3 regions of the Roseovarius mucosus genome follow, and region 2 is predicted to be linked to each of the others. Evidence: riboswitches for the same ligand, from Rfam matches in the RefSeq annotation. Region 2 holds a riboswitch; each other region holds the start of a gene.
What was found. A riboswitch is a leader RNA that binds a small molecule or an ion and turns the genes downstream of it on or off. The one in region 2 is predicted to bind thiamine pyrophosphate.
Positions count from the first base shown of each region.

Region 1 (9,984 bases), 290 kb from region 2:
CCCGATCTGGAAATTCAGATCGTGGCGCTGCCGCGTGTGTTCAACCTGACGCGGCGCGAGGCGGATATGGTGATCGCGGTCAGCCCGCCCACGGCCGGGCGGCTGACGGTGCAGAAGATCACCGATTACCGCCTGCATCTGGCGGCGACGGTGCGCTATCTGCGTTCGCATCCCCCGATTGCAACGCTGGCGGACCTGCGCGCGCATCGGATGGTGGGCTATATTCCCGATATGATCTTTGACAAGGAATTGGACTATCTCAGCGAGGCGGGGATCGAGCGCGTCAGCCTTGCGTCGAATTCGGTGTCGGTGCAGCTAAATTGGGTGCGGCAGGGCGGTGGCATCGGGGTATTGCATGATTTTTCACTGCCTTGGGCGCGGGGGCTGCAAAAGGTGCTGCCCGACCAATTTTCGCTTACCCGCAGCTTTTATCTGGTGCGCCATGCGGATGACCGGCGGCTTGAACGGCAGAACCGGTTTGCTACCGCGCTGGTCGAGAGGCTTCGCCAAGAGGTGCAGAGCCTGGAGGCGCGCACTTGACAGAAATTTTATTATAGATCACGCTGATTTTATGGACATATTCTTGCGGAGGGTCGTGTCATGCTGGTGCAGCAAATCCTGAAATCCAAGGGCGATAGCGCGGTGATCACGATTTCGCCTCAGACAAAGGTTTCGGAGGCGGCGCAGACCCTTGCAGAGCGCCGGATCGGCGGGCTTGTGGTGTCACGGGATGGCGAGACGGTGGAGGGGATCATCTCAGAGCGCGATATCGTGCGCAGCCTTGCGGTGCGGGGTGTGGTCTGCATGACTGAAACCGTGTCTGAAATGATGACCCGTAATCCGGTTTGCTGTTCGCGGCAGGATACATCTGATGCGGTGTTGGCGCGTATGACAGATGGCCGGTTCCGTCACATGCCGGTGGTGGAGGCGGGCAAGCTGGTGGGGATCGTGACCATCGGCGACGTGGTCAAGGCGCGGCTGGAAGAGCTGGCGATGGAGAAGACAGCCCTTGAAGGGATGATCATGGGCTACTAAGCGCTTGCATCGCCTTGCATAGTATTGTTGCGTGAGCGGCGATTGCAGCAAAGGAGGGCCGCATGCGCATTGGTCTTTATCCCGGCACGTTCGACCCTATTACCTTGGGCCATATTGATATTATCCGCCGGGCAGCCGTGCTGGTGGATCGGCTGGTTCTGGGGGTTGCGATCAACCGGGACAAGGGGCCGCTGTTTTCGCTGGAAGAGCGGGTCGAGATGATCGAGGCGGAATGTGCCAAGCTGAGCGCGCAGACCGGCACCGAAATCGTGGCGCATCCGTTCGAGAACCTGCTGATCAATTGCGCCCATGATGTGGGCGCGCAGGTGATCGTGCGCGGTCTGCGCGCGGTGGCGGATTTCGAATATGAATTCCAGATGGTCGGGATGAACCGGGCGCTGGATAATTCGGTCGAGACCGTCTTTCTTATGGCGGATGCCAATCATCAGGCGATTGCCAGCAAACTGGTCAAGGAAATCGCCCGGCTGGGCGGGGATGTGACCAAGTTTGTCACCCCCCCGGTCCGCGAAGCGCTGCTGGCCAAGTTTTCCTAAGGCTGCTCAGGTCGGTTCCATCACCCGCGTGTGGTGCGGGACGGGGCCGCGCCCGGTTTCGAGGTGGCGGCCCATTTCGGCGGCGACATCGAGCATGCGGTTGGAAAAGCCCCATTCGTTGTCATACCAGCTGAGCACGCGGCACAGCCGTCCTTCCATCACCCGTGTCTGATCGGTGGCAAAGATCGAGCTGTGGGGATCGTGGTTAAAGTCCGAGGAGACAAGCGGGCGGCTGGTAACATCGAGCACGCCCAAAAGCGCGCCGTTGGCGGCACCGCTGACGGCGGCGTTGATCTCGTCCACGCTGGTGTCGCGCGCGGCCTCGAATGTCAGGTCCACGACGCTGACATTGGGGGTGGGCACGCGGATGGCGGTGCCGTCGAGCCGCCCGGCGAGGGCGGGCAACACGAGGCCCACGGCACGGGCAGCGCCGGTGGTGGTGGGGATGATGTTGAGCCCCGCCGCGCGGGCGCGGTAGAGGTCCTTGTGCATGGTGTCGAGCGTTGGCTGGTCGCCGGTGTAGCTATGGATCGTGGTCATGAAACCACGGGTGATGCCGATGCTTTCATGCAGCACCTTGGCCAAGGGGGCGAGGCAATTGGTGGTGCAAGAGGCGTTGGAAACGATCACATCCTTGGCGGTCAGGTCCGTGTGGTTGACGCCGTAGACCACGGTGCGATCGGCCCCGGCTGAGGGGGCCGAGACCAGAACGCGCCGCGCGCCGTTCTTGAGGTGGCGGGCGGCGGCGTCGCGGTCTGTAAAGATGCCGGTGCATTCCAGCACGATATCGACATCACCCCATGGCAGCGCTTCTGGGTCGCGCAGGGCGGTCACGCGCATCGGCCCGCGGCCTGCGTCAATCGTGTCGGCGGTGGTGGTGATCTGACCCCGAAAGCGGCCATGCACGCTGTCGAATTCGAGCAGATGGGCGTTTGTTTCGACCGGGGCCAGATCGTTGATGGCCACGACTTCGATGTCTTGGCGATCCGAGTCGAGCAAAGCGCGCAGCACGTTGCGTCCGATACGACCAAATCCGTTTATGGCAAGTTTCAGGGGCATGGCATCCTCCGAGAGTTATGTTAGCGCTAACAATTGACGGCGAACATAAACGAATTTCGAAACGAGTCAATGCGGAGGAGTGTCAGTTGCGTTATCGCCAAAAGGCGACATATTCGATCAGATCAATCAGCTTGCGCCCGAGGAACAGGGTGGATTGGCCATCGTTCAATATGACATCGGCACCGAGCGCCACCAGGACGATCCCCCCAAGGCCAATCGCGATTGTGTTGGTCATGCCGCGCGCCTTTGCCGTCTGCGTCCCGCAGGGTATGCAACAGAGGCTGCCGCCATGCAAGCCGGATCAAGGGCCGGGAGGGGGCTGGCCATAGGGCCGGAGGCGCAAAACGGCCCCCGGCGCCGGGCACCGGGGGCGTGCGATCAGGTCTGATCACTCGTCAAGGGGCAGGTAGATATCGCCGGCTTCGCGGAACTTTTCGGCCATCGCCGCCATACCCTCTTTCTGGGCCTCGGCGCGGATGTCGTGGCTGATCTTCATTGAGCAGAATTTCGGCCCGCACATCGAGCAGAAATGCGCCACCTTATGCGCCTCTTTGGGCAAGGTCTGATCGTGGAAGTCGCGGGCGGTTTCCGGGTCGAGCGAGAGGTTGAATTGATCCTCCCAGCGGAATTCAAAGCGCGCGCGGCTGAGCGCATCGTCACGCCGCTGCGCCCCCGGCAGGCCCTTGGCAAGGTCGGCGGCATGGGCGGCGATTTTGTAGGTGATGACGCCGGTTTTCACATCGTCGCGGTCGGGCAGGCCCAGATGTTCCTTGGGGGTGACATAGCACAGCATCGCACAGCCGAACCAACCGATCATCGCCGCCCCGATGCCACTGGTGATATGGTCATAGCCCGGCGCGATATCGGTGGTGAGTGGCCCAAGGGTGTAGAACGGGGCCTCGTGGCAGCATTCAAGCTGCTTCTCCATATTCTCTTTGATCTTGTGCATGGCGACATGGCCCGGCCCCTCGATCATCACCTGGCAATCCTTGCGCCATGCGATTTTCGTGAGTTCGCCCAGCGTCTCCAACTCGGCGAATTGAGCGGCGTCATTGGCATCGGCTATTGAACCGGGGCGCAGCCCATCGCCCAATGAAAAGCTCACGTCATATTGGCGACAGATGTCGCAGATGTCTTCGAAATGCTCATAAAGAAAGGACTCGCGGTGGTGATGCAGGCACCACTTGGCCATGATCGAACCGCCTCGGCTGACGATGCCTGTTACCCGATTTACCGTCATTGGCACCATGTGCAGGCGCACGCCCGCATGGATGGTGAAATAGTCCACGCCCTGTTCGGCCTGTTCGATCAGCGTGTCACGGAACACCTCCCATGTCAGGTCTTCGGCAATGCCATTCACCTTTTCCAGCGCCTGATAGATCGGCACGGTGCCGATGGGCACGGGGCTGTTGCGGATGATCCATTCGCGCGTGTTGTGGATGTTGCGGCCCGTCGAGAGATCCATCACCGTATCCGCCCCCCAGCGGATCGCCCAGACCAGTTTCTCGACCTCTTCTTCCATCGAAGAGGTGACGGCGGAGGTGCCCATGTTGGCATTGATCTTGACCAGAAAATTGCGGCCGATGATCATCGGCTCCAGTTCCGGGTGGTTGATATTTGCGGGGATGATGGCGCGGCCTGCCGCAATCTCTTGCCGGACGAATTCGGGGGTCACGTAGTCGGGAATATTCGCGCCCCAGTCGTTGCCGTCGCGGTGACAGGGTGTCAATTCCCGCAGCTGGTTTTCGCGGATGGCCACGAATTCCATCTCGGGCGTGATAAGGCCTGCGCGGGCATAGGCCAGTTGGGTGGGGGCCGCCCCCGGCTTGGCGCGCAGTGGCCGGTGCTGAACCGGAAACTCCGGCACCAGTCTATCGCCGGTGACAAAGCCGTTATCCTCGGGCTTGACGTGGCGGCCCTCGTAATCCTCCACAGTCCCGCGTGCCATGATCCACGAGCGGCGAAGCGGCGGCAAGCCTTGGCGAATATCGGTGGTGCGGTCCGGATCGGTATAGGGACCAGAGCTATCATAGACGGCCAGCGGTGCCTCGCCTGCGGTGGGATGGGTCGAGATTTCGCGCATGGGCACTGCGATTTCGGGATAGTGCTGGCCGGTCACATAGATTTTTCTAGAGGCGGGCAGAGGGCCCGTGGTCACGCTCGGGGTGATGTTCTGGGTGGGGACGTTCATTTTGGTGCTCCTCGAGTCAGTTTCTACAAAGAGACCAGATGAGCGTGGCAGGGAGGCAGGAGGGCAGCATATACGCCCCGGTTCAGGCCATGGGATCTGCCGGAACGTGGCATGATCGCGAGCCCTAGCTTCCTACGCCAGTATCAACTGGGTCAGGTTCAAAGGGTCGCGACACTGCAATATCTGCAAAGATGATTGCCAGCCGCCTCTCAGTCCCTCAGTTGGGACTCCCCTGCGTAGGAAAAGCGTATGCGGTAAGACAGGGCCGCGCAACCCGAAGTTTCGGGCTTGCGAGCTCAGAGGCAGATTGGCGGGTTCCAATGGCAAAGCGCCGGGCTGCGCGTATCGCGGCCCGGCGCTGCACAAAAAGTGAGGGCTTGTTTACTGCAACCGGCCCATGGCAACGGCGACATCGGCCATGCGGCAGGAAAAGCCCCATTCGTTGTCATACCATGCCAGCACCCGCACCAGACGGTTGCCGATCACTTTGGTCTGATCAGGGGCGAAGATCGAGCTTTCCTCGGTGTGGTTGAAGTCGATGCTGACCTTGGGTTCGGGATCATAGCCCAGAACGCCCTTCATCGCGCCAGCGGCGGCCTCGGCCACCACGGCGTTGACATCGGCCTTGGTCACGTCGCGCTTGGCGACAAAGGTCAGGTCCACCGCCGAGACATTGGGCGTGGGCACGCGGATGGCAGAGCCGTCGAGTTTGCCCGCGAGTTCCGGCAGCACCTCACCAAGCGCTTTGGCGGCCCCGGTCGAGGTGGGGATCATCGACATCGCGGCGGCGCGGGCGCGGTAGAGGTCATTGTGGCGTCGGTCCAGCGTCGGCTGGTCACCGGTATAGGCGTGGATCGTGGTCATGATGCCGCTCTCGATCCCGATCGTATCATTCAGCACCTTGGCCAGCGGCGCGAGGCAATTGGTGGTACAAGAGCCGTTCGAGATCATCCGCTCAGAGGCCAAGAGCGCGTCATGGTTGACGCCGTAGACCACGGTGCGATCCACGTTCTTGGCCGGGGCCGAAATCAGCACCTTGCGCGCGCCGCGCTCAAGATGGGTGCGGGCCTTGGCACCATCATTGAAATTGCCGGTGCATTCGAGCACCACATCAACCCCGTCCCAATCCAACTCGTTCATGTCATAGGTCGAGAACATCTGGATCGGGCCGCGACCGAGGTCCATCGTCTGGCCCTCGACGGTGATCGGATGGGCAAAGCGGCCATGCACGCTGTCATAGCGCATCAGATGCGCTGCGGTCTCAATCGGCCCGGTTGCGTTCACCTTGACCACCTTGATATCGTTGCGCAGGCTTTCCGAGATATGGGCAAGCGTGGCGCGACCGATACGGCCGAAACCGTTGATTCCTACGGTGATGGTCATGGGCGACTCCTGATAGCTGAATTGGCGTCCGTATAGACGGGGCAGAGGACGCCGGAAAGCGGTAAAAGTCGTTTTCCAGTTGGAATACAGGATGTTAGCGGTAACCTTGCGGGGGTTGGCGTGGCTTTGCTGGTGATTGCGCTAACGCAGGATGGCAGGTTTGGGCGATCGGAAGGCGCATATTTGCCGCCAAGACATAGGGGCGCCCGAGAGCGCCCCTGTCTTTGATCTGCCAGTCCGAACTAAAGGAACGTGAAATCATCCACCGTCAGTTGCGCGGCGGTGACGCCTTCGACGAGGATGGTGTTGCCATTCACCGTCATCTGCGCGCCGCCCGCCACGTCGACGATGTTCATCGCCGTGACGAAACCCGCCAGACCGTTGCCGCCGTTGTTGATGTTTTCAACGCCAGTATCGGGATCGAAACGGCGGATGAAGAAACTATCCAAACCGTCCTCGAAATCGGTGATCACATCCGCCTCGCCATCGAAGAAGGACGAAAAGACAAACTGATCAGCCCCGGTTCCGCCGGTGATCACATCGTTGCCAGCACCTGCATTGATCGTGTCATTGCCCGCGCCGCCATCGATGGTGTCGTTGCGCCCGCCGCCTGCGAGGAAGTCATTGCCCTCGCCGCCAAGGATGCTGTCGTCGCCTTCACCGCCGCCGACGCTGTCATTGCCCGCACCGGCATCAATGGTGTCCTGTCCGGTGCCGCCGCCGATATCATCCGCGCCCTCGCCGCCGTCGATGAGGTCATTGCCAAAGCTGCCCGACATGCTGTCGTTGCCATCGCCGCCCGAGAGCGTGTCATCGCCCGCGCCGCCTGCGACCACGTCATTGCCAGCCCCGCCGGTCACGGAATCCGCGCCAAAGCCGCCGCCCAGAATGTCGTCACCATCGCCACCGTCCAGGGTGTCATCCCCCAGACCGCCGCCGATATTGTCGTTGCCCGCCCCGCCAATGGCCAGATCATTGCCATCAGAGGACGAAATCCGGTCATCGCCAGCACCGCCGTCGAGGGTGTCATTGCCCTCGCCGCCGCTGAGCTGGTCATTCCCGCCGCGCCCCTCGAGCCGGTCATCGCCACCCAGACCGCTGAGCGTGTCGTCAAGCGTGGCCCCGAGCAGGGTGTCATTGCCTTCGGTGCCTTCGAGGTTGAGCGAGACCGGATCAGCGGTGGTGACGGTTTCGGTCACTGAGGCAGGCACCTCGGCGGCAGAGTCGAAGAACGAGCTATCGCCTGTCAGGGCAAAGTCGAGCACGGCGTTTTCGAAATTGGGCGTGCCTTGGATCAGGCCCGCATCGAGCGCCGCAGCAATCGCGGCGTCCCGCACCGCCGGGTCGAGCGTGTCGAGGCTGACAATCTCGCCGGGGAATTCGGGCAAGTAAAACCCATCAAGGCTTTCGCCCGCGTCATAGGTAAAGAGGCTGTCCGCCTCAGAGGCGACGCGCCAATCCTCGCGGTATTGACCGTAGAGATCGGCAAAGGCAAAGGGACGGGCCAGCACGGTGCCATCGGCGCGCGCGACATCATTGCTGGCGTCGCCGTCGCCATCGCCCAGCAGACCTTCGAGACGCCCCAGCAGCTCTTCGTTGAGGCGCACGTCGATATCGACCCGCCCATCGCGCACGATCACGCGCACCTGGCTGTCGCCATTGCCGACCACGTTATCTGCGCCCGCATAGACGATGATATAGGTATCGCCTTCACGGAAAATACGGTCATTGCCAACCGCGACAGAGCCGAAATCCTCAATCTCGGTGGCCACGCCGCCGATATGCAGCGGGGTCGTGTCATTGGCGTCGATCATCACTGCCGTGCCGCCGAGATTGGTGGCGATGGCCTGATTGACGCTGACGTTATCGCCCACTGGCACCATGCGCGCCTGAAGCTCGAAATCGCTGTCGGTGCCACGCAGCAGCACGAATTCGCCCGCCGCCTGGAAATCATAGCCGACGCCGTCGAGTGTCGCGAGATGCGGGTCACCCGCAACCCAACCGCCCGCGCCGACCGGCGGCAGAAGCGGGACGATAGAGTCGACCACGCCGCCGTTGCGCACGGCAAAGTTCCAGATGCCGATCAGTCCGGTATTGCCGGGGATCACATCCAGGCTGAGGATTTCATCCTGATTGCCGGATTGCGGCAGCTCAAAGAACGTGCCTTCGACGCCGGTGCCCGATGTATAGCCCGCGCGCGCAACCGTGCCGCCAAGGCCGTTGGTGCCGCCGCTGGCGTTGCCGGTTGTCCAGTTCACCTCTTCATAGCGGAACTGAATGTCGAAATCGCCATTGCCACGATCCGTGAGGATAAGTTGGAAGGCGTTGAGCAGGTCGGTGCGCGAGCTAAAGTAGCCGACATCGTCCCATGTGACGATAAGTTGGTCGCCCAGCGTGTTGAAATCCCAATGCACAAGGTTGCTGCCTTGCGAGTTTCCGCCCGGGGTTGGGGCAACTTCGCCGCCGCGGGTGTCGACATCCGCAAAGAACGGCGTGATGTTGGGGTTGTTGCTGACGCCTGTGATCACGTCGGGCGTGAAGGTGCCGCGCGGTCCGGTGAAGGTCACCGAGCCGTTGTTGTTGATCCAGAGACCTTGGTAAACGGTGCCAAAGAAATTCAGCCCGTTCTCGAAGATCGGGGTGATGTCGATCTGTACGGTTGAGCCGTCATCGTTGCGGGCCAGAAAATCCTCGCCGAACCCGGCATCGCCGCCCAGACCCCGGATCAGGCCGGGGCTGGTGTTGTCTGGGTTGAGCAGCACATCGGTGCTGATGTTGTCGAATTGCAGGCGCTGGATATTGACTAGAATGTCGGTGTCGCCGGTTGCGGTATGGGTGATCGTGCGCTGTGCACTTTCATTCACGCCGGTGCTGTAATCGGCGGCATTGCCCGCGAAGACGGCCGTATCGAACCCCGCGCCCCCATCCAGCAGATCGTTCCCCGCGCCACCTGTTAGCGTGTCATCCCCAGCATTCGCAGTGATCGTATCGTTATCGGCGGTGCCGACAAGATCGTCAGCCTCCGGTGTTCCCGGAATTACAAGACCTTCCATGGTAAAACTCCCCAGTTTTCCAAATGCGCCTTATTCAAACACTATGTTCACGATTCTGTGAAGTGCTTTATATTCGGAGTTTCGCATGCATGAATTTGGGGGGAGGGGGAGACCTTTAGAGGAACGTGAAATCCTCCACGGTGAGTTGCGCGGCGGTGATGTCTTGGACGATCACAGTCTGTCCGTTGAAGGAAATTTCTACGCCGCTGGCAGTGTCGACGATGCCCAGCGTTTCGAAGTGCGCTGCTGATGAGGGGGCTGTGGGTGGCTCTGGTGTATCCATGGCCATGAACCGAATGACGATAAGGTCGACGCCATCTTCGAAATCGAGAACACTATCGGTTTCTCCCTCTTTAGCGACGGTGAATTCGAAGTGATCTGCACCCGCGCCGCCGCTGAGTACGTCGTCGCCACGTGCGCCGTTGACCGTGTCATTGCCATCGCCGCCCTCAATCGTGTCCGCACCGCTGCCACCCGAGAGGTCGTCATTGCCGCTCCCGCCTTGGATGCTGTCGTCGCCCTTGCCGCCGCCGACTTGGTCGTCACCTGCGCCGCCGATGATCGTATCTCGGCCTGTGCCACCGCCAATCTGGTCGGCCCCGTCGCCCCCATCAATCCGGTCATCGCCCGCGCTGCCGGACAGGCGATCATTGCCCGCGTCGCCCGTGATGCGGTCATTGCCGGACGCACCGGCAACTATGTCATCGCC
Region 1 covers NZ_CP020474.1:3,701,040-3,711,023, forward strand. Annotated here, with positions in the region: gene ROSMUCSMR3_RS17735 (LysR family transcriptional regulator) at 1-540, shown strand, start outside; gene ROSMUCSMR3_RS17740 (CBS domain-containing protein) at 601-1,035, shown strand; gene coaD (pantetheine-phosphate adenylyltransferase) at 1,098-1,589, shown strand; gene gap (type I glyceraldehyde-3-phosphate dehydrogenase) at 1,596-2,648, opposite strand; gene ROSMUCSMR3_RS21490 (hypothetical protein) at 2,740-2,883, opposite strand; gene thiC (phosphomethylpyrimidine synthase ThiC) at 3,037-4,839, opposite strand; TPP riboswitch at 4,952-5,083, opposite strand; gene gap (type I glyceraldehyde-3-phosphate dehydrogenase) at 5,221-6,222, opposite strand; gene ROSMUCSMR3_RS21710 (nidogen-like domain-containing protein) at 6,465-9,275, opposite strand; gene ROSMUCSMR3_RS17770 (pre-peptidase C-terminal domain-containing protein) at 9,391-9,984, opposite strand, start outside.
Region 1: linked by a shared signal. The riboswitch ahead of thiC (phosphomethylpyrimidine synthase ThiC) and the one ahead of ROSMUCSMR3_RS19105 (ABC transporter ATP-binding protein) in region 2 are both predicted to bind thiamine pyrophosphate.

Region 2 (9,984 bases):
ACATCGGGCATATCCCGGCTTGGCTGACCGCATGAGGCAACACCCGCTGTTTGGGCTGGCGCTGGCGACGTTCGGCGCGCTGATGCTGACGCCGGATGCGCTTTTCATGCGGTGGTCGGGCATGGGCGGTTATCAGATGGTCGGCTGGCGCGGGTTGCTCATGGGGCTGGTGTTTCTGATCCTCTGGGCTCTGACCTCCAAGCACCGGCTGCGCGACCTGAGCATTCTGGCCAGTGGTTACGCGATTGGTATCGTGGTGTGCCAATATGCCAATGCAACGCTTTTCAGTCTTGGCATCGCCAATGCGCCGGTTGCTGTCGTGCTCTTTGCCGTGGCGACGGTGCCGGTCTTTGCCGCGATTTTTGCGCGGGCCATCATCGGAGAGCCGACGCGCTTGGCCACATGGATCACCATTGCCGTTGTGATGGGAGGTATTGCGCTGGCAGTCTTTGGCGGAGGTCACGGCGATGTCACGCTGGACCGCGCCGCCCTTTGGGGGGCGCTTGCGGGATTGGGCGTGGCGATGGTGCTGGCGCTTAACTTTGTGATCCTGCGGGCGCAGCCGCAGGTTCCGATCCTCTTGGTGATCGGGTTGGGGGCGGTTCTGGCGGGGGCCACGGGCGTGATCGTGACCGGACCTGCCGCGATGATGCAGGGCGAAGTGTGGGCCATTGCGATTTGTGGGCTTGTGATCCTGCCGGTGTCGTTCTTTTCGCTCTCGCTCGCGTCGCGCTATACCCATGCCTCGAATGTGAGCCTGCTGCTCTTGCTTGAAACGGTGATGGGTCCGCTCTGGGTCTGGCTGGGCACGGGTGAGGGGCCCACACCAATGATGCTTTTGGGCGGTACGATTGTGGTGGTGAGCCTGGCGATTTACCTCTGGCAGACGGGACGGCGGCGCATGGCGCTGCAATCGTGATCCGTGAAAAGCAAAAACGACAGGATACGTCGCTAAGCGGCATGTGAGGCTGCCCTGAGCGGTGTTTCGTTAGCTCAAACGAGCACCGGAGGGGCATCAGATGGCCGAAGATCTCAAACGCAGGACACGCAGTGGCGGGCGCGCAGGCGGGGTTGCCCGGCGCGGCAGTGCCGTGATCGAACAGATGCCGTGGAACCCGCCCATCAACCGCGACCGCCCGACAGAGCCATTGACGGATGCGGGCGTTCTGGCCATCCATGATGGCGCGATGCGGATCCTCGAAGAGATCGGGATTGAGTTTCTCAACCCTGAAGCGGTGGCGATCCTGCGCGCCTCTGGCGGCTGCCAGATCAATGGCGAGAATGTCCGCATGGGCCGAGATTTCGTCATGGAGATCATTGGCAGGGCCCCGGAAAGCTGGACCATCACGCCGCGCAATCCCGACCGCACGATTACCATGGGCGGCAATCATCTGAATTTCGGCAATGTGTCTTCACCGCCGAGTTATTGGGATATGAAGATCGGGCGCAAGGTCGCGGGCACGCGCGAGATGTGCCAGAACCTGTTGAAACTGACGCAGTATTTCAACTGTATCCACTTTGCAGGCGGCTACCCGGTGGAACCGCAGGATATTCATGCCAGCGTCCGGCATCTTGATGTGCTCTATGACAAGCTGACGCTGACCGACAAGGCGATGCACGCCTATAGCTTGGGCGCAGAGCGGGTCGATGATGTGATGGAAATGGTGCGCATCGCGGGGGGGCTGACCCACGAGAAATTCGAGGCCAGCCCGCGCATGTATACCAACATCAACTCGACCTCTCCTTTGAAGCATGACTATCCGATGCTGGATGGCTGGATGCGCCTGGCGCGGCGCGGTCAAGGGCTGGTGGTGACGCCATTCACCTTGGCCGGGGCCATGGCGCCGGTGACGATGGCGGGGGCGGTTGCGCAGTCGATCGCAGAGGCGCTTTGCGCGGTGGTTCTCGCGCAGATTATCCGCCCCGGCGCGCCCTGTGCGATTGGCACCTTCACCAGCAATGTCGACATGAAATCCGGGGCACCTGCCTTTGGCACGCCCGAATATATGCGCGCGACACAGATGACCGGGCAATTGGCACGGTTCTACAAGCTGCCGATGCGTGCCTCTGGCGTCTGCGCCGCGAACGTGCCCGATGGGCAGGCGATGTGGGAGACGTCAAACAGCCTCTGGTCGGCGGTGCAGGCGGGGGCGCATATGGTCTATCATGCGGCCGGTTGGCTCGAGGGTGGGCTGATTGCAAGCCCTGAGAAATTCATCATGGACTGCGAAATATTGCAGCAAATTCAGCGCTATATGGACCCGATGCTGACCGCCACCGGACCTGACGATATCGCAATCGAGGCGATCCGAGAGGTGGGAGACAAGGGGCATTTCTTTGGCATCCAGCACACGCAGGACCGCTATACGACGGCGTTCTATCAACCCTTCCTGAGTGATTGGCGCAATTACGAGGCATGGGAGGCGGCAGGTGCAGTCTGGACCCCGGCGCGCGCGCATCAGGTGTTTCAGGACATCATTGCCGGGTTCGAGGCCCCCCCGATGGAGGACGCGGTGCGCGAGGAACTGGCAGATTTCGTGGCGCGGCGTAAGGCTGAGGGTGGGGCACCGACGGATTTCTGATATCGGGCCGGAAACGGGGTGCTTTACCCGCGTCGGTATTCCGGCGGAGCGTGGGGCGGCGGGCGCGGTAGGGGTATTTGGGGCAAGATAAAGGTAAGTGGGGGATTGGGAGTGAATTTCTGAGTGAAAGTAGCCTATCTCATCGCGCAAGACGCATGAATGTAGCTTCAAAAATCGCCACTTGCCCATGCAGCAAATCACGCTGGGGCATGATCAGTTTAGCGAATGGACTCTCAACTGAAGGCTTTGTGCTGTAAAGATTGAGTGTGACGAAATCGATGGATTCAAGAGTTTTTCTAAGGCGAGCTCCATACACCGGCTCATGGTGGGCCAGCCGGTTTCGCATTTCGTAAATGACTTCGAGGTGGTCTGCGATATCTGATCGATCAAGCGTCTTGTTGGGGAAGACCTTTTTCAAAACTTGCTTCCAGAGCGTCTTTTCGTAATTCTCTGAAAACATCCGCTTCCAAAAGAAGATAGTGAGCTGAGCGATCACCTGACTGTCGGGCACGGTGATCATGGATTGGCGCCTTTTGGCAATCGTTCGGTGATTTACATTTTGTGGCACACCATTGGAATATGCTTGGACATCCAAGGCGGTCTTTTGATCCCCAGTCATTTTCGAATACGCTGCTCGTTGTGCTTGCTGCGTGGCCTTCCCGATGGACCCGGTTTCCAAGGACGCCCACCTGAACGTGTTTGGGGGAGGTGTGCGTAACCAATGGCTCCCTCCAAATTTGTTGTTCATGGCGTGGCAAACGGCATTACGCAGGGAAACTTCGATTAACCCTGTGACGGCCATGATCGATACACCCAAGCTCATGGTAGTTTGATGGAGCTCTATCGCATCCTCGGGAGCCCCTGACTTCGTTAGCCCCTGGAAGGTCGCTAGCCTTTCAGCTGAGAGCAAGTTTTGTATTACCTGCATGTCAGCCGCTGACAGAAATCTTGACATTTACTGTGCTTCTCACTAAACTCAGCATTGAAACGTCGGGATACGGTCGGCAGCGCGCTTGTTCGTGACGGACCCCCGACGCTCTAGCTGGGCCGCCCAAAGGGTGGCCTTAAGCTTTTTAAGCTTATCATACCTATACCAACGCCGTATTTGCAAAGCCTCAGGACGACGGCTGACTTGTATGGCCAAAAACGGTCGTTCTTGATAATTACGGTTCGACTTTCGAAATCTTTGCAGAATCTTGTCCACAAGCCCTCGGCGAAACTCAACTTGATTTTGGCAGGTTTGGGCCCATTCCTGAAATCCGGCCATTCGCGCAAAGCTTAGCATCATGCAGTTTGGACACAAAGCGGAATCCAACGTTAGGCCGCGATACCGCGCGAAACGCTTCTCCTCACCCCACCGCCTTGCCATCCAGCCACTTTCGACACCCACGGTCCACCCCGGCGTGCAGGAGGAGCGTCAGCACTGCCAGCACGATGAGGGCCGCGAACATGAGGTCGATCTTGGCGCGGCCATTGGCCAGCAGCATGAGATAGCCCAGCCCTTTGGAGGCCCCCACCCATTCGCCGATGATCGCCCCGATGGGGGCATAGACGGCCGCGAGGCGCAGACCCGAGGCAAAGCCCGGCAGGGCGGCGGGCACGCGGATATGCCACATGAGCCGCGCGCGGTTCGCCCCCATGACGCGCGCGAGGTCGAGCCACTGCGGCGGCGTGCGCATCAGCGCGTCAAAAAAGGCCGATGTGACCGGGAAATAGATGATGAGGAGCGCCATCGCGACCTTGGACCAGAGGCCATAGCCCAACCAGAGCGTGAGGATGGGCGCGAGGGCAAAGACCGGGATCGCTTGGGAGAATACCATGATCGGGCGGATGAGCCGGCGCGCCATGGGCGAAGAGGCCAGACCAATCGCCGAAAGACCGCCCAAGATTGCGCCCAGGGCCAGACCGATCAACACCTCTGCCGCCGTTATGGTGGCATGATGGGCAATCAGCGCGCGGCTGGCCCAGAGGGTTTCCGCCACGCGGCCCGGCCCGGGCAGAATGAAGGGCGGCAGCGCCGCGAGCGTCACCAGCGCCTGCCAAAGCACGAGTGCAAGGGCTGTCGAACTTGCGATGGTGACAAGGCGGCTCATGCGGCGGGGTATCCGGCAAGGGCCGCGTCAAAGAAGGCGCGTTCGAGACGTGTTGCCGTAACAAAGGCGGATTGCGCGGCGGCTTGATCCTCGGGGGTGAGGCTGGGCCAGACCTGATCAAGCTGACCGCGCAGATAGGTCACAACCCCCTCGAACCCCGGCCCGCTGTGCAGGGTGATCCATTCCCCGAACCAGAACGGCAGGTCTGCGGCGCGGTTCGCGTGCGGGCTGGCCCAATCCAGATAGGTCCATTCGGCCACGCTGAGGACCGCAATCATCTGCGCATAGCTGCCTGATTTTGCCGCCGCGCGCATCAGTGCCTGAAATTCGGCTGTGATCGGATGGGGCGTTACAGGCGGCTCAGTTGTTCCGCCAAGCGCCGCGATTGCGCGCAGGAAATAGGTATTCTCTGGCCCCGAGATCAGCCCGAGAAACTGTGCCGCCGGGATCGCATCGGGCAGGCTGGGCGCATGGGCGATGGCAGAGGCCAGAAGCCGCACGAAATCCTCGATAAAAAGGTAATCCTGTTGCAGATAGGCGAGCATGCGGGCCTTGGGCAACGTGCCCGCCGCAAGCTGATCGGTGAAGGGGTGCCGGGTGGCGGCCTGCCAATCGGTGGCCACAAGGGATTTGAGGTGTTCGGTGGGGTGCATCTTTTTCTCCTGTCAGGCGGGGGCGCGCAGGCGGGCCAAAAGACGGCCCTGCGCCGCGAGAGTTTCGGGGTCATCCACGGCGCGTGGCACCGGGGCTGCGGGCGGGGTCACATCCTCTAGCCCGGTTTCGGTAAGGATGTGGATGGCATGGCCCATGCGCGCGGCCTCAGCCGGGTCATGTGTGACCATCAGGACTGTGCGTCCTGCCAGATGGGTGGCCGAAAGATCCTGCATCTGCGCGCGGGTGCGGGCATCGAGCGCCGAAAACGGCTCGTCCAGCAAAACGATGGGGCGGTCCTCCATCAACGTGCGGGCCAGTGCCACGCGCTGTTTCTGCCCCCCCGAGAGCGCATGAGGCCGCTTGTCTGCATGGTCGGCCAGACCGACCCGCGCCAGCATCTCGCGCGCGCGCGCCACGTCGCGCGACATCCCGCGCAGCCGCGCCCCAAGCGTTACATTGCCCAGCACATCGAGCCACGGCATCAGCATGTCGCCCTGTGCCATCAGCGCCATGCGCCCTGACAGTGGCCCGCCATCAGAGGCTGTGATCGTGCCAGTAAACTCTGTCACCTCATCCACCCCGGCGATCAGGCGCAGCACCGTGGTTTTGCCCACGCCCGAAGGGCCGAGCAGGCAAGTGATGCGCCCGGCGGACAAGGTCAGCCGCAGTGGGCCAAATACCGGTACAGCGCCAATCCGGGCGTGGCCATCAAGGGTCAGACTGGGCGGGGCGGACATGCGCGGCCTCTTCAAACAGGGCTCGCGGGCAGGGGGATGGCGCGCCGCTGCGCGGTTTCCGTTCCCTCCGCCGGTGCGAGCCGGATCAGGTTCGATGGGTTGGTGCAAGACCTCTCAGCCCCAAGGGGCACCCCAACGGATGCCTCAGATGTAGCCGCAGCGCTCTGAGATGACAAGGGCGCGATAGGGGCTGCAATATACTGAGGATTTTAGATGTTCAGGGGGCTTTAACCCTTGGCTGTCAGGATGCAGGCATCTGAGAGGAGGGTGTCATGCACGGGCTGGTCAACCGCGCGATTGAGCGATTTGTCAGGGATACCTATGGGCGCGATGTCTGGATCGGCACGATTCAACGGTTGGACCTGGGTTTTACCGAGTTTGAAGCGATGATGGTCTACGAGGCGCGCATCACCGAACAGGTGTTGATCGCGGTTGGCGCGCGATTGGCGCGCAGGCGTGACGATCTGCTTGAGGATATCGGTACCTATCTGGTCTCGCACCCCGCGACCGAGGCGCTGCGCCGTCTGTTGCGCTTTGGGGGGGTGGATTATGTGGAGTTTCTGCATTCTCTTGATGATCTGCCAGAGCGCGCGCGCCTTGCAGTCGCCGATCTGGGGCTGCCTGCGCTGGAATTACAAGACCGGGGGGCGGGGGTTTATGCTCTGCATGTGGGGCTGCCCAAGGGGCATGATCTGCGGCTTGGCCCGGTGGTGGTCGGGCTTTTGCGCGCCATGGCGGATGACTATGGCGCGCTTGCGCTGGTCGAGCATCAGGGGGATGGCGCGGACTATGAAATCATTGAGGTGCGTTTGTTGGATGAGGGGTTCGCGCATGGGCGGGCCTTTGCTCTGGGGCTTGGGGAAAGCGCGGCATGACTGTTCAGGATAGGGGGCTTTTGCCGCTGCTTGCGGGGCTTTGCCCGATGCATGCGGTTCTGGATGCCGAGGGCCATCTGGTGCAGGCGGGGCCAACCTTTGCCAAGCTCTTTGGTGCGCGCGCGCTGCAGGGCATGCGGTTTCTGGATCTGATCGAACTGCGCCGCCCGCATCAGGCGGGGAATATGGCGGATCTTCTGGCCTCCGCCGGGGCGCGGCTTCGGCTGCGGCTGCGCGCGGCCCCCCATACGGCGCTCAAGGGCGTGCTTTTGCCATTACCGGGGGGCGGGGCGGTGGTGAATCTCTCGTTCGGGATTTCCGTGGTCGAGGCGGTGCGCGACTTTGACCTGACCGGCGCTGACTTTGCGGCGACGGATCTGACGACCGAGATGCTCTATTTGATCGAGGCAAAATCCGCCGCGATGGACGCCTCGCGCAAGCTGAACCTGCGCTTGCAGGGCGCACGCATTGCCGCGGAAGAGCAGGCGTTTACGGATATGTTGACGGGGCTGCGGAACCGCCGCGCCCTTGACCATGTGCTGGATCGGTTGATGCAGAGTGAGCAGGATTTCGCGCTGCTGCATCTCGATCTCGATTTTTTCAAACAGGTGAATGACACATTGGGCCATGCGGCGGGCGATCATGTGCTGCAAGAGGTGGCGCGGCGCCTGCGCGACGAGGTGCGCAGCGATGATTTGATTGCCCGTGTGGGGGGCGATGAATTCGTGATCCTGCTGCTTGGCATGACAGAGCGGGCACCCGTGGGCGATTTGGCAGATCGGATGATTGCCCGGCTGGAAAAGCCGGTTCCCTATCGCGCGCAGCACTGTCGGATTTCCGGCAGTATCGGCATCACGCTTAGCTGTGCCTATGACAGCCCCGAACCCGTGCGGATGATGGCCGATGCCGATCTGGCGCTCTATGCTGCCAAGGGGCGGGGTCGCGGCTGTGCGCGGTTTCACGAAAGCCCATTGCCACGCGCGGCCCCGGCGCATGGCATCGCCTGAGCGCTTAACGCAGTTTCAGAGAAAGTTGACAGGCTTTCCCTGTAGGACATCGCGCCAAATCAAACAGCCACACCGTTTCGGTGTTTCACCGTAAACCCGAAGCGCATCAGTCGGGCCAGTTGCCCGGATCAAGGATTGCGGCCAGAACGCGCGCGGCATCCTCTTCTTGGGCCACATGGCCAAGGCCATCCAAAGACAGCGTGCGCGCCCGTGGCATCTGCGCGGCGGCGCGCGCGGAGGTTTCTGGCGGGACGGCCAGATCGCTGGTGCCCGTGATCAAGAGGCAGCGATTGGGGATCGCGCCCAGCCGGGTCAGAAGCGGGGCGACATCCCATTGGGCCATCATTTGCAAGGTGCCATCGACATGCGCACGGTCCCCGATCAGCCGCGCATAGAGCATCAGCCCCTCGGGCGTGAGGCGCGATCCGGTGCTCTCGATCAGGCGGCGGGCGCGGGTGAGTTTGTCGGTGCCAAGGGTAAAGAGCGTGGGCGTCAGCGGATTGAGTGCCAGAACCTTGGCGAGAACCGGAAAGAGCCAGCCCGCCACGCCCTCGAACGGGCCAAGGGCCGCGTTGACGCAGGCAATATCGGGCGGCTGGTCTGTGGGCGTCCTCAGCCGCGTGGCGAGTTCCAGCGCGATGGCCCCGCCTGCGGAATGGCCGAGGATCAGATCGGGGTGCCACCCCTCCGACTGGCAAAGCGCCGCGATATCCCCGGCCATGCCGGGCAGGCCCAGCCGCCGCCGGTCTCCCGCGCGCGAGAACCCCTGACCGGGAAGATCCAGCGCAATGACCCGGTGGCTTAGCGCCAAAAGCGGCATCAGATCGCGCCAACTATGGGTCGAGGCCCCCGCCCCGTGCAGCAAAAGGGCAAGAGGACCGTTGCCCATTTCCTGCAGATGCCATTGGTGGGGGGGATGGTGAATGCGGCGCGACTGGGCGTTGAGCGGCCAAGTCGCCAGATCGCGCTGCCAGTCCATCGCCTAGACCCCGAGGGCTGAGGTGACAGCCGTCGAAATTCGCCGGGCATCCGCGCGCGGCAAGGGCAGGTGGCGGGCGTTCATTTCCGCCGCGAGATGGGCGGGCTCTGGCCCCGGACGGGCGGAAATGTCAATCACGATGGCGGGCAGGCCCTGCGCGCGCCAGAGCCGCGCCATCGTGCTGGTGTCTTTGGCCGCCTCGGCGCGGTCACCGCGCCCGTCGAGCGTAATGTTGGCGCGGGCATCCGTCAGCAGGGCAAGCGTTGGGCTTAGCCCATGCGCCTCGGACTGGCGGGCAAGGGTGAGCGCCGCGCCAAGAGCCGCCGCAAGCGGGGTGCCGCCACCCCCGGGCAAGCTGCCCAGACGCCGCTTGGCCTGCACCAGCGCGCGGGTGGGCGGCAGAATGAGGTCGGCGCCCATGCCGCGAAACGCGATCAGCGCCACTTGGTCGCGCCGGGAATAGGCCTCGGCCAGCAAGAGCTCAACCGCGCCCTTGGCCTCGGCCAGCCGTGCCAGCGCCGAAGAGCCAGAGGCATCGACCGCGAAGATCACCAATCGGTCGGCGCGATCCTCATAGCGTTTGAGGTGGATGTCAGCGGCATGGATGATCACGCCCGGTGCATCGGGGCGGGCGCGGCGGCGCAGCGGCTGCCACGGGGCTGCGGCGCGCAGCGTCGCAATGAGATCAATGCGCCCGCGCCCATCCGGTGCACCTTGCCGTGCAGGTAGGGGCCGACCGCGTTGATGCGCCTTGCGCCGGGCACCGGCACCCGAGCCTGCCGCACGCCGCGTGGCACCGCGTTGGGCCAGTTGATCCAGCAGCGCGGGGGGCAAAAGGGCTGCCACCGCAGCGATGAGCAAGTCATCTGGGATGTCGGGTGTTTCGCTTTGGCTTTGATCTTCGGGTTCGGGCGGTGTGTCGGGTTGTTCTGGTTCGGGATCTTGCGGCAGTTGCGTGGCGCGCGCGGGATAGACGAGCTCTGCCGCCTCGCGCAGATCATCCTGCGTGACCTGTGGATGGGCCTCTGATGCGGCCAGCGCGCGGGCGGCGCGCAGG
Region 2 covers NZ_CP020474.1:3,986,556-3,996,539, forward strand. Annotated here, with positions in the region: gene ROSMUCSMR3_RS19075 (HAD family hydrolase) at 1-35, shown strand, start outside; gene ROSMUCSMR3_RS19080 (DMT family transporter) at 32-919, shown strand; gene ROSMUCSMR3_RS19085 (trimethylamine methyltransferase family protein) at 1,020-2,582, shown strand; gene ROSMUCSMR3_RS19090 (Abi family protein) at 2,722-3,537, opposite strand; gene ROSMUCSMR3_RS19095 (ABC transporter permease) at 3,932-4,675, opposite strand; gene ROSMUCSMR3_RS19100 (TenA family protein) at 4,672-5,328, opposite strand; gene ROSMUCSMR3_RS19105 (ABC transporter ATP-binding protein) at 5,341-6,066, opposite strand; TPP riboswitch at 6,112-6,211, opposite strand; gene ROSMUCSMR3_RS19110 (heme NO-binding domain-containing protein) at 6,339-6,941, shown strand; gene ROSMUCSMR3_RS19115 (GGDEF domain-containing protein) at 6,938-7,948, shown strand; gene bchO (alpha/beta fold hydrolase BchO) at 8,055-8,927, opposite strand; gene ROSMUCSMR3_RS19125 (magnesium chelatase subunit D) at 8,931-9,984, opposite strand, start outside.

Region 3 (9,984 bases), 2.0 Mb from region 2:
ACGACGGGGTGCAGATGCGCTCGGATTGGGTGCTGCCGCTCTGCACCGGGCATGAGCGGCTCAAGGATGACAACGGCGACAAGGCGCATCCGACGCAAAAACCCGAGAGCCTGTTGCACCGCGTTCTTGTTGGATCGACCAATCCCGGCGATGTCGTACTGGACCCGTTTTTTGGCACGGGCACCACAGGTGCCGTGGCCAAGATGCTGGGCCGCGATTACATCGGGATTGAACGTGAGGCGGCCTATCGCGGTGTTGCGGAAAAGCGGCTTGCGAATATCCGTAAATTCGACCGCGACGCGCTTCAGGTTTCGACATCCAAACGGGCAGAGCCCCGTGTGCCCTTTGGTCAGTTGATCGAGCGCGGAATGTTGCGCCCCGGTGAGGTTCTGACCTCGATCAACGGCAAAGCGGCCAAGGTGCGTGCCGATGGCACATTGGTGGCCGATGGCGTTAACGGCTCGATCCATCAGATCGGTGCGCATCTCGAAGGCGCACCCTCGTGCAACGGCTGGACCTATTGGTGCTTCAAGCGCGAGGGCAAGGTGGTGCCCATCGACGTGCTACGCCAGCAAATTCGCTCGGAAATGGAAGAGCGTCCAAACTGATTACCTAGACACCGCCGGTGCCCAAGGCCTGACTTTCTCGGGCACCATTGACTTGCCCCGCCCTCATGGCGGGGCTTTTTTTGTCATCGGTCCGGTGCAGGCGTGACCAGATCAGCCATCTCGGAAAAAAGCATATCTGGCTGCAACAGTCTGTGTTTTATATCCCAAAGCGCCGCAATGCGCCCCTCCGACAGCACATGCCCGGCCATCGCACCCAGCTTGGCGCGCACGTCCGCTTCGGGCATAGGGGCCTCTGGGCCGCCACGCGCGTTGGCATCGCCTGAGGTCAGTCGCCGCCCGTCCTGCAGGATCGCTGTCACATCAGACCAGCGCCCGCCGGGAAAGCGGGCAGAATGGCGCGGTTCTTCACGCACCGTGATCCGCGCGTGCAGGCCGGCGACCTCCGGATCATTCAGGCCCGAACCGGTGATGTGCTCTGGCCCGATGCGCCCATGCACCAGCAGCGTGGCAAGCGCAAAGCCCAGCGAATACTGCGCCTCGCTCGTCGTCTTGGGAAGGCCCGGAAAAAGGGCGGCGGATTGGGCAAATGTCGCCACTTCAAGCCGCTCAATCTCTGCGGCGCGCAGCCCTTGCTCAACCATCAGCACACGCACCCCTTCCAGCGCGCCATGCGCCCAACGGCAAATCGGATAGGGTTTGATGTAGTTGCGCAGGATGGTCCAATCCTGTCCCAAATCTTCCCAAATATGCGCCACGTCTTCTCTCTCTACCGTAATCGCGGGCGCGCCGGTAAAGCCGCGTTCTGCAAGAAACAGTGACGAAATTCCTACAAGCGCCCCCATTCCCGATCCGTCATGCAACATGGTAGGATTGGCAATTTCGCGCATCATCTGGCTGCGCGGCCCATGATATTCCGCGATCCCCAGAGCCTCGCGCAACACATCCGAGGTCTGCCTGCGCAGATGCGCCCCAAGGGCCGCAACACCCAGCGCATTCCAAGCGCCCGAGGTATGGTAATCGCTGACCGTGGCATGAAGCGCCACACCGGCCCGTGCCGCCACCTCATAGCCCATCGCAAGCGCAGTGAGCGCCTGCCGCCCGGTCAACTGTGGATGCTGCCCAGCATAGGCAAAGAGCGCCGGCACCAACGCGCAGCCGATATGCCCTTTGGTCGGGTTGTAGCCGTCATGCCCATCAAGATTGTCGATCTGCGTAGCAAGCGCCCAAGCCGCCCCAGGCACTGCACAGGTTCGCCCGTCAAATAGCAAAGTTGCGCTGTGTTTGTCACTAGACGCCGCATGAAACTCTACCGCGAAATCGCGTGCAATCTGACCAACCTCCAGTGTCGCAGCCCCCGCAGCGACGCCGAGCGTGTCAATCAGCAGGAGGGCAATACGCTCCAGCACCTCTTGCGGAACGTCAAGCGCGGGATCGAGCACGAATTTCGCGACGCGGTCGAATTGAGGGCGGTCTAGAACACAGGACATCTGAGCAACTTTCTGCAAGAGGGACTGCCCCAAAGTGGCGTGTTTACACGCCGGTTTGACGGCTGTTTGCGACATTTCCTGTCTCGCATTCTCCTCTTGCAGCGCGCAGAACCGGCTGTTAGCAATCAGGCATATCCGTTGGGGTGCCCGTGTTCAGGGCTGAGAGGTGCAAAGCCAACCCATCGAACCTGATCCGGGTGATGCCGGCGTAGGGAACGGACCTCAGCACGCCCGGTGCGCACTCCGTCCGTTTCCCCGCAAGATGAGAGGAACGGCAGATGATTGCCACAGCTTTGACAATCGCGGGCTCCGACAGCGGCGGCGGCGCGGGTATTCAGGCAGATCTCAAGACGTTTTCGGCACTGGGCGTCTATGGAACGAGCGTGATTACCGCCGTGACAGCCCAAAACACCTGTGCGGTGACCGATGTGCATCCCATCCCTAACGCGACTGTTGAAGCACAGATTTTAGCTGTTTTAGGCGATATCAGGGTCGATTGTATCAAGATCGGCATGCTGGGCGACGCAGGTCTCATAGAAACAGTGGCGCGGGCTCTGGCCGAATATCATGGCCCCATCGTCCTTGATCCCGTGATGGTCGCAAAATCCGGCGCGCGCCTTTTGCCGGACGCTGCGCGTGCCGCCCTCGTGGAACACCTTGTGCCACGTGCCGATCTCCTCACCCCGAACCTGCCAGAGGCGGCAGCACTTTTGGGCATGTCAGAGGCGCGCGACAGTACGGAAATGCAGGCGCAGGGCGCGCTTCTGCGGGACATGGGTGCCGTGGCCGTCTTGATGAAGGGCGGGCACGCGCAAGGCGAGACTTGCACCGATTGGCTGATTGCTGACGCAACATACCGCCTCGACGCCCCCCGCATCGCCACGCGCAACACCCACGGCACTGGCTGCACGCTATCATCGGCCATTGCGGCACATCTCGCAAAGGGACTAACCTTGCCAAAAGCGGTTGAGGCTGCGCATGGCTGGTTGCATCGCGCCATTCTCGCCGCAGATGCCCTGGAAATTGGCAAGGGCCATGGCCCGGTGCACCACTTTCACGAGGTTTGGACATGACAGGGCCTGTCACCATCCGGGGCGCGGGCATCGTTGGCCTCTGCGTGGCAACCGACCTTGTCGCGCGTGGCATTGACGTTATTTTACGCGATCCCGCACCATCACCCGGCGCGCATGCCTGCTCTTGGTGGGCGGGCGGCATGCTGGCCCCATTTTGCGAGGGCTTTTCCGCAGAAGAGCCGGTGGTGCGATTGGGTCAAGCGGCCGCCGATTGGTGGGCGGCACAGGGAGTTGAGGTAATCCGACGGGGCTCGCTCGTTGTCACCTTGCAGCGCGACCGCCGCGAACTGGACCAATTCGCCCGCCGAACCATGGGGCATCGATTTGTAACAGGCGAAGAATTGGCCATGTTAGAGCCGCATTTGGTTGAGCGCCACGACCGCGCACTGTTCTTTCCTGATGAGGCGCATATCAATCCTCGCGCGGCACTGCATCACCTGCACAAGCGCCTGGTGGACGCAGGCGTGCGATTCGAACAAGATGCGGCAGAGCCTCATGGTTCAGTGATCGACTGTCGCGGCCTCGCCGCGCAGGACAGTTTGCCCGATCTGCGGGGGGTCAAGGGAGAGATGCTGGTGCTGCGCAGCCGTGATGTGACCCTGACAAGGCCCATTCGCCTGTTGCACCCGCGGTTTCCACTCTACATCGTGCCACGGGGCGATGGTGTATTCATGCTGGGTGCGACACAGATCGAGAGCACAGAGCGCGGCCGTGCCTCGGCTCGGTCCGTGATGGAGCTGCTGTCGGCTGCCTATGCTCTGCACCCCGCTTTTGGCGAGGCGGAGGTGCTGGAAATTGGCGCTGATGCGCGCCCTGCTTTCCCCGACAACCTTCCGCGCCTTTCCCGCAAGGGGGGCACAGTTTATGTCAACGGCCTCTTTCGCCACGGCTTCCTCTTGTCGCCTGCGGTGGCGCGTATGGCAGCAGAGATGGTCTCGGGCGATACTCAGACACCGGAGTTTTATCATGAAGATCACGGTTAACGGCACTGTGCAGGACACCGCTGCACCATCGCTTGATGCGTTGCTGATCGAGCTGGGTTATGGCGCGGCCAAGGTGGCGACTGCAGTGAACGAAAGTTTTGTTCCTGCTGCAATGAGACCAGAACAGAGACTGAATGACGGCGACCGGATCGAAATCGTCGCACCACGGCAAGGGGGCTGACATGCCTGTATTCTACGAGACCGAGATCACCTCGCGGCTGATGCTAGGCACTGCGCAATATCCCTCGCCCGCGATCCTCGCCGATGCCTTCAAACGCTCTGGCGCGGGCATCGCCACCGTCTCTGTGCGGCGTGAGGCAGGGGGCGAGCGCGCGGGCCAAGCGTTTTGGGATATGATCCGCGACCTTGATGTGCGCGTGCTGCCCAATACCGCCGGCTGCCATTCGGTCCGGGAGGCTGTAACAACGGCTCAGATGGCGCGGGAACTGTTTGACACGCGCTGGATCAAGCTTGAGGTGATCGGCCACGCCGACACCCTGCAGCCAGACCCCTTTGGTCTGGTCGAAGCGGCGCGCATCCTGACCGAGGACGGATTTCAGGTGTTTCCTTATTGCACCGAAGACCTTGTGCTCTGCGAGCGCCTGGTAGAGGCGGGATGCCAGGTGTTGATGCCTTGGGGCGCCCCGATTGGTACGGGGCTTGGCCTCAATAACATCTACGGCCTTCGCTCTTTGCGTGCGCATTTCCCCGATCTGCCGCTGGTGATCGACGCAGGCCTAGGCCTGCCAAGCCAAGCGGCGCATGCGATGGAACTAGGCTATGACGCAGTGCTGCTTAACACAGCCGTGGCCAAGGCAGGCGATCCGGCGTCGATGGCCGACGGGTTCGCCCGCGCATTGGAGGCAGGGCGCCTTGCCTATGAGGCCGACCCGATGGAGCCGCGCGATATGGCCGCCCCCTCGACCCCCGTGTTAGGAAGGGCCTTTACCTGATGTCTCTGCCGCGTTTCTATCCGATTTTCGATCACACGGACTGGCTTCGCCGCGTGCTGCCACTTGGTGTTAAACTCGTGCAGTTGCGCATCAAGGATCTTACGGGCGAGGCCTTGAACGCGCAAATTACGCAGGCAGAGAGCCTATGTCGGACCCATGGTGCCACTCTCGTGGTCAACGATCATTGGCAAGCCGCGATTGATACAGGCGCGACTTGGGTGCATCTGGGGCAGGAGGATCTCGACACCGCCGACATTCCCGCCATGCGCCGTGCCGGGCTGAAGCTGGGGCTTAGCACCCATGATCATGCGGAGCTTGACCGGGCTCTCTCGCACGATCCTGATTACGTGGCGCTTGGTCCGGTCTATCCCACCATCCTGAAAAAGATGAAGTGGCACGAACAGGGTCTGGACAAGTTGACCGAATGGAAGCGCCTGATCGGCGACGTTCCCTTGGTCGCCATCGGGGGCATGTCGGTTGAGCGGGCGGGTGGGGCCTATGCGGCCGGGGCGGATATCGTGTCTGCCGTGACAGATATCACGCTCAATCCCGACCCCGAGGCGCGGGTGCAGCACTGGATTGAGGTCACGCGATGACCCGTTATGCACGTCAGATCGCCCTGCCCGCGTTTGGGGTTGCTGGTCAGGATCGGCTTGCGGCGGCGCATGTGCTGGTGGTGGGTGCGGGCGGCTTGGCCGCCCCGGTGCTGCAATACCTCGTGGGCGCAGGTGTGGGGCGCATCACGCTGATGGATGGCGACCGGGTCAGTCTCAGCAACTTGCACCGTCAAACGCTGTTTCGCATGGCGGATATCGGCCAACCAAAGGCGCAGGTTGCCGCGGCACACATGACCTTGCTAAATCCAGATTGCAAGATTTCAGCCGTATTAGAGCCGCTTGATCCGGTCAATGCACCGGGCCATGTCGCGGTCGTTGATCTTGTGCTCGACTGCGCTGACAGTTTCGCGGCAAGTTACATATTGTCCGACACCTGCCATGGCTTGGGCAAGCCGCTGATCAGCGCGTCCATCGTTGGCACCTCTGGCTACGTCGGTGGCTTTTGCGGCGGCGCGCCCTCGTTGCGTGCGCTGTTTCCGGACCTGCCAGACCGATTAGGCAGTTGCGATGCTGATGGCGTGTTTGGTCCCGCTGTCGGTGTTATGGGCAGTCTTCAGGCGCAGATGGCAATCGCGATTTTAGCCGGAATAGAGCCTGATCCATTGGGGCAGCTTGTGACCTTTGAGGCGATCGGTTCCCGCTTCGGCGGCTTCCGCTTTGACAAAGCACCAGAGCCAGAGGATGGATTTCATTTTATTGCCCCCGCTCAGATCACGCCCTCCGATTGGCTGATCGACCTGCGCGCCGAGGCAGAGAGCGGGCCCGCTTTGCCAAACGCCATCCGCCGTAGCGTTTCGGATTTCGAATACCCCACCACGCATCCGCAGGGGCCGCGCGCGGTGCTCGCGTGCCGCTCTGGTTTGCGGTCATGGCAAGCCGCAACACGGCTGCGCGGCCACTGGGACGGCGAAATTGCCCTGATCGCCCTTGGCGACGTTCAACAGGAGACAGATACATGAAACACCTCACCCTGATCTTTGCCCTTTTGGCCAGCCCGGCCATGGCGCAGGACAAGATGACCCTGATCCTCGATTGGTTCATAAACCCCGATCACGGGCCCATCATTCTGGCCGAGGAATTGGGATATTTCAAAGAAGCCGGACTCGAGGTAGAGGTCATTGCCCCCGCCGACCCAAGTGATCCGCCCAAGATGGTCGCCGCCGGGCAAGCCGATCTTGCGATTTCCTATCAGCCGCAATTGCACATGCAGATCGAGAATGGCCTTCCGCTGCGCCGCGTTGGCACGCTCGTTGCCACGCCGCTCAATTGTCTCTTGGTGTTAGAGGATGGGCCGATCAAATCCACGGCTGACCTTAAGGGCCGCAAGGTTGGTTTTTCGGTGGCTGGCGTCGAAGAAGTGCTGCTTTCAACAATTCTTGCGCAGCATGGCCACAGCCTGAGCGATATCGAACTGGTCAGCGTCAACTGGTCGCTGTCGCCCTCGCTCATGTCCGGTCAGGTCGATGCGGTGATCGGCGCCTATCGTAACTTCGAGCTTAATCAGATGGAGATCGAAGGCGTGCCGGGCCGCTGTTTCTATATCGAGGAAGAAGGTGTGCCCGCCTATGACGAGCTGATCTATGTCGCCAATCCCGATTCGATGGATGCCGAGATGATCCGCCGCTTTCTGCACGCCACTGAGCGCGCAACGCAGTACATCATGAACCATCCGCAAGACAGCTGGGAGATTTTCGCAGGCACTTCGCCCGAATTGCAGGATGAGCTTAATGAAAAGGCTTGGGTTGACACTTTTCCACGCTTTGCAACCCGGCCCGCCGCCTTGGATCACGCGCGCTACAAGCGGTTTGAACAATTCCTGCTCGACGCAGGAATGATCAGTGACGCGACCCCGGTTTCCGGGCTTGCCATGGACCTGAACGCAGAATGACGCGCGATTACGGAACGACCTTTCCCCGCTTGCGCGATGCGGCGGGCACGGTCTGGCAGGACTATACGCATCACGCCTTTGTCGAAGGATTGGGTAACGGCACGTTACCGCGCAAGGCCTTCCTTGGTTATCTCGTGCAGGATTACGTATTCCTAATCCATTTTGCGCGGGCTTGGGCGCTCGCTGTGACCAAAGCCGATGCGCTCGAGGAAATGCGCGCCTGCGCCGCCACCGTTGATGCGCTGGTCAATCACGAACTTAGCCTGCATGTGAAAACCTGCGCCGAGGCGGGGCTAAGCGAGGCGGATCTCTACACCGCCGAAGAGCATCCCGCCAACCTTGCCTATACGCGCTACGTGCTTGACGCGGGCCATTCTGGCAATTTCCTTGACCTTCTGGCCGCCCTTACCCCATGCGTCATGGGCTATGGCGAGATTGGCGCGCGGCTAGGGCCGGTGCCTGCGGATCACCCCTATGCGGATTGGATCAACACCTATGCAGGCGACGCCTATCAACAGGTTTGTCGCGATTCTGGCACGCTCTTTGACGGAGCCGTCCTTCTGCGGCTGGGAGCAGGTGCCGAGACAACCCCGGCCTGGGGGCGGCTATGCCAGCGTTTTACTACGGCGACGCGATTAGAGGTAAGCTTTTGGGATATGGGCCTGTCGTTTGGGGCGTGAAACGCTCAGGTCGCGCGGCTGACCACCACTGCGAAAAGCGCGATATACGTAAGCTGGTGCGCGGCCTGATCGAGCCCGAGGTAATACCAAAACCTCGGGTCGATCTCGGTCAGATCCTCTATGCGCACGAGACGCGCCTTGGACCAGTCTATGTGATAATGCAGCGCCACCTCTGCCAGCACGAGACCAAGAGCAAAGTTCCAAGGTAGAGCAAACCATAGCAGGATAGGCAGGCTGAGTATCCCATGCACCCCGGCGTGCACGATACCCGACAGATGCCCATACCTTCCTTTGTTCCGTGCGATCCATGCCGTCTGGAACTGAAAATCGCCAAGGTAATGCTTGATCTGAAACAGGATCAAAAGAAGGCACAGATCAAAAATACTCATCGTGAAAACCTCGGCAATTGCCATGAATGCTGGGCTCTGAACGAACACTCCGTCGGAAACTTGGTTTGATACAATTTGGATCTAACGGTAATTTCCTTAGTCTATCACATCTCGCGGGCATTTGCATCACCGGCGCGGCAAACCCATCGAGACGAGCGTTTCCAGGTCATCCTTGATCCCCGCCACCAGCGCGGGCCATTTTGGAAAGTGAAACCCGTATTTGATTACATCCAACGAGAAATCTGGCCGCACGGTCAAGGCCTGCGCCAAGGCACGCTCTGCCGTGGTCTGATCCCCGGCGCGCAGGGATAGAACAGCATAGGCGGAATGCACAAAGGCCTCCGCCCCAGGATTGCGCGCCGCAGGTTCGAGATACTGGCGCATATTCTCACCCAAGCTCATGTCGCGCATCCAGATGGCAACGGCGAGCATCCAGTAAAAGGACCACAGCATCGGATCCTGAGGGCTGAGGCGAATGGCCTCTAGCCCGGCCGCTTCCATCTCTTCGGTGTTGGGGTTCTTTTGGAAGAGGTTGATAAAGGTCTGCGCGTTATAGATCAGCGCATCGTTGTGATTGAGCGCCCGCGCGCGGGCCAACGCCTCTCTGGCATCGTTTTCTTGCCCTTGCAGCGTCAAAAGTTGCGCAAGCGTGATATGCCCAAGCTCGAGCCTGTCATCCAATTCGATGGCGCGATTGGCGTGAAACATGCCCTTCACCACATCCTCGCGGGGATTGCGGCTCCGGCCCGAGTAAATCCGCACCGCATGAACACGTCCTATCAGCGCATGGGGCAAAGCATAGGTCGGATCTGCCTCGGCGGCGGCATGAAAGAGGGCGGTTGCGTTACGGACGCCGCCAGAGGTGCGCATGTCAATCTCGGTCAGGCCACGCTGGCACATTTCCCAAGCTGACAGGCTCTCGGTGGGTTTGGCGCGCGACATGGCACGCTCATGCGCGCCAATCTCCGGTGTCAGCCCAGTCACGATACAGCGCGTGATGTCATCTTGCAGCGCAAAGAGATCAGCCATGTCGCGATCATAGCGATCAGACCATATCTGACGACCTGTCTCGGCCTCGATCAGTTGTGCGGTGACACGCAGACGGGCACCCGCACGGCGCACAGCACCTTTGACCACATAGCGCACACGCATGTCCTGCGCGATCTGGCGCATGTCTTGCGCGCGGTCTTTATACGCAAAGGAGGAGCCGCGTGCGATGACAAAAAGCGAGCGAAACCGCGACAACTCGTTGATCAAATCTTCGGCGATCCCATCCGCCAGAAACCCATCCTCGACCGAAGAGGACAAGTTATCGAAGGGCAGCACGATGACAGAAGGACGATCT
Region 3 covers NZ_CP020474.1:1,969,255-1,979,238, forward strand. Annotated here, with positions in the region: gene ROSMUCSMR3_RS09445 (site-specific DNA-methyltransferase) at 1-608, shown strand, start outside; gene ROSMUCSMR3_RS09450 (MmgE/PrpD family protein) at 692-2,056, opposite strand; TPP riboswitch at 2,186-2,288, shown strand; gene thiD (bifunctional hydroxymethylpyrimidine kinase/phosphomethylpyrimidine kinase) at 2,335-3,129, shown strand; gene ROSMUCSMR3_RS09460 (FAD-dependent oxidoreductase) at 3,126-4,112, shown strand; gene thiS (sulfur carrier protein ThiS) at 4,096-4,293, shown strand; gene ROSMUCSMR3_RS09470 (thiazole synthase) at 4,295-5,065, shown strand; gene ROSMUCSMR3_RS09475 (thiamine phosphate synthase) at 5,065-5,661, shown strand; gene ROSMUCSMR3_RS09480 (HesA/MoeB/ThiF family protein) at 5,658-6,641, shown strand; gene ROSMUCSMR3_RS09485 (ABC transporter substrate-binding protein) at 6,638-7,570, shown strand; gene tenA (thiaminase II) at 7,567-8,250, shown strand; gene ROSMUCSMR3_RS09495 (DUF3307 domain-containing protein) at 8,256-8,639, opposite strand; gene ROSMUCSMR3_RS09500 (adenylate/guanylate cyclase domain-containing protein) at 8,766-9,984, opposite strand, start outside.
Region 3: linked by a shared signal. The riboswitch ahead of thiD (bifunctional hydroxymethylpyrimidine kinase/phosphomethylpyrimidine kinase) and the one ahead of ROSMUCSMR3_RS19105 (ABC transporter ATP-binding protein) in region 2 are both predicted to bind thiamine pyrophosphate.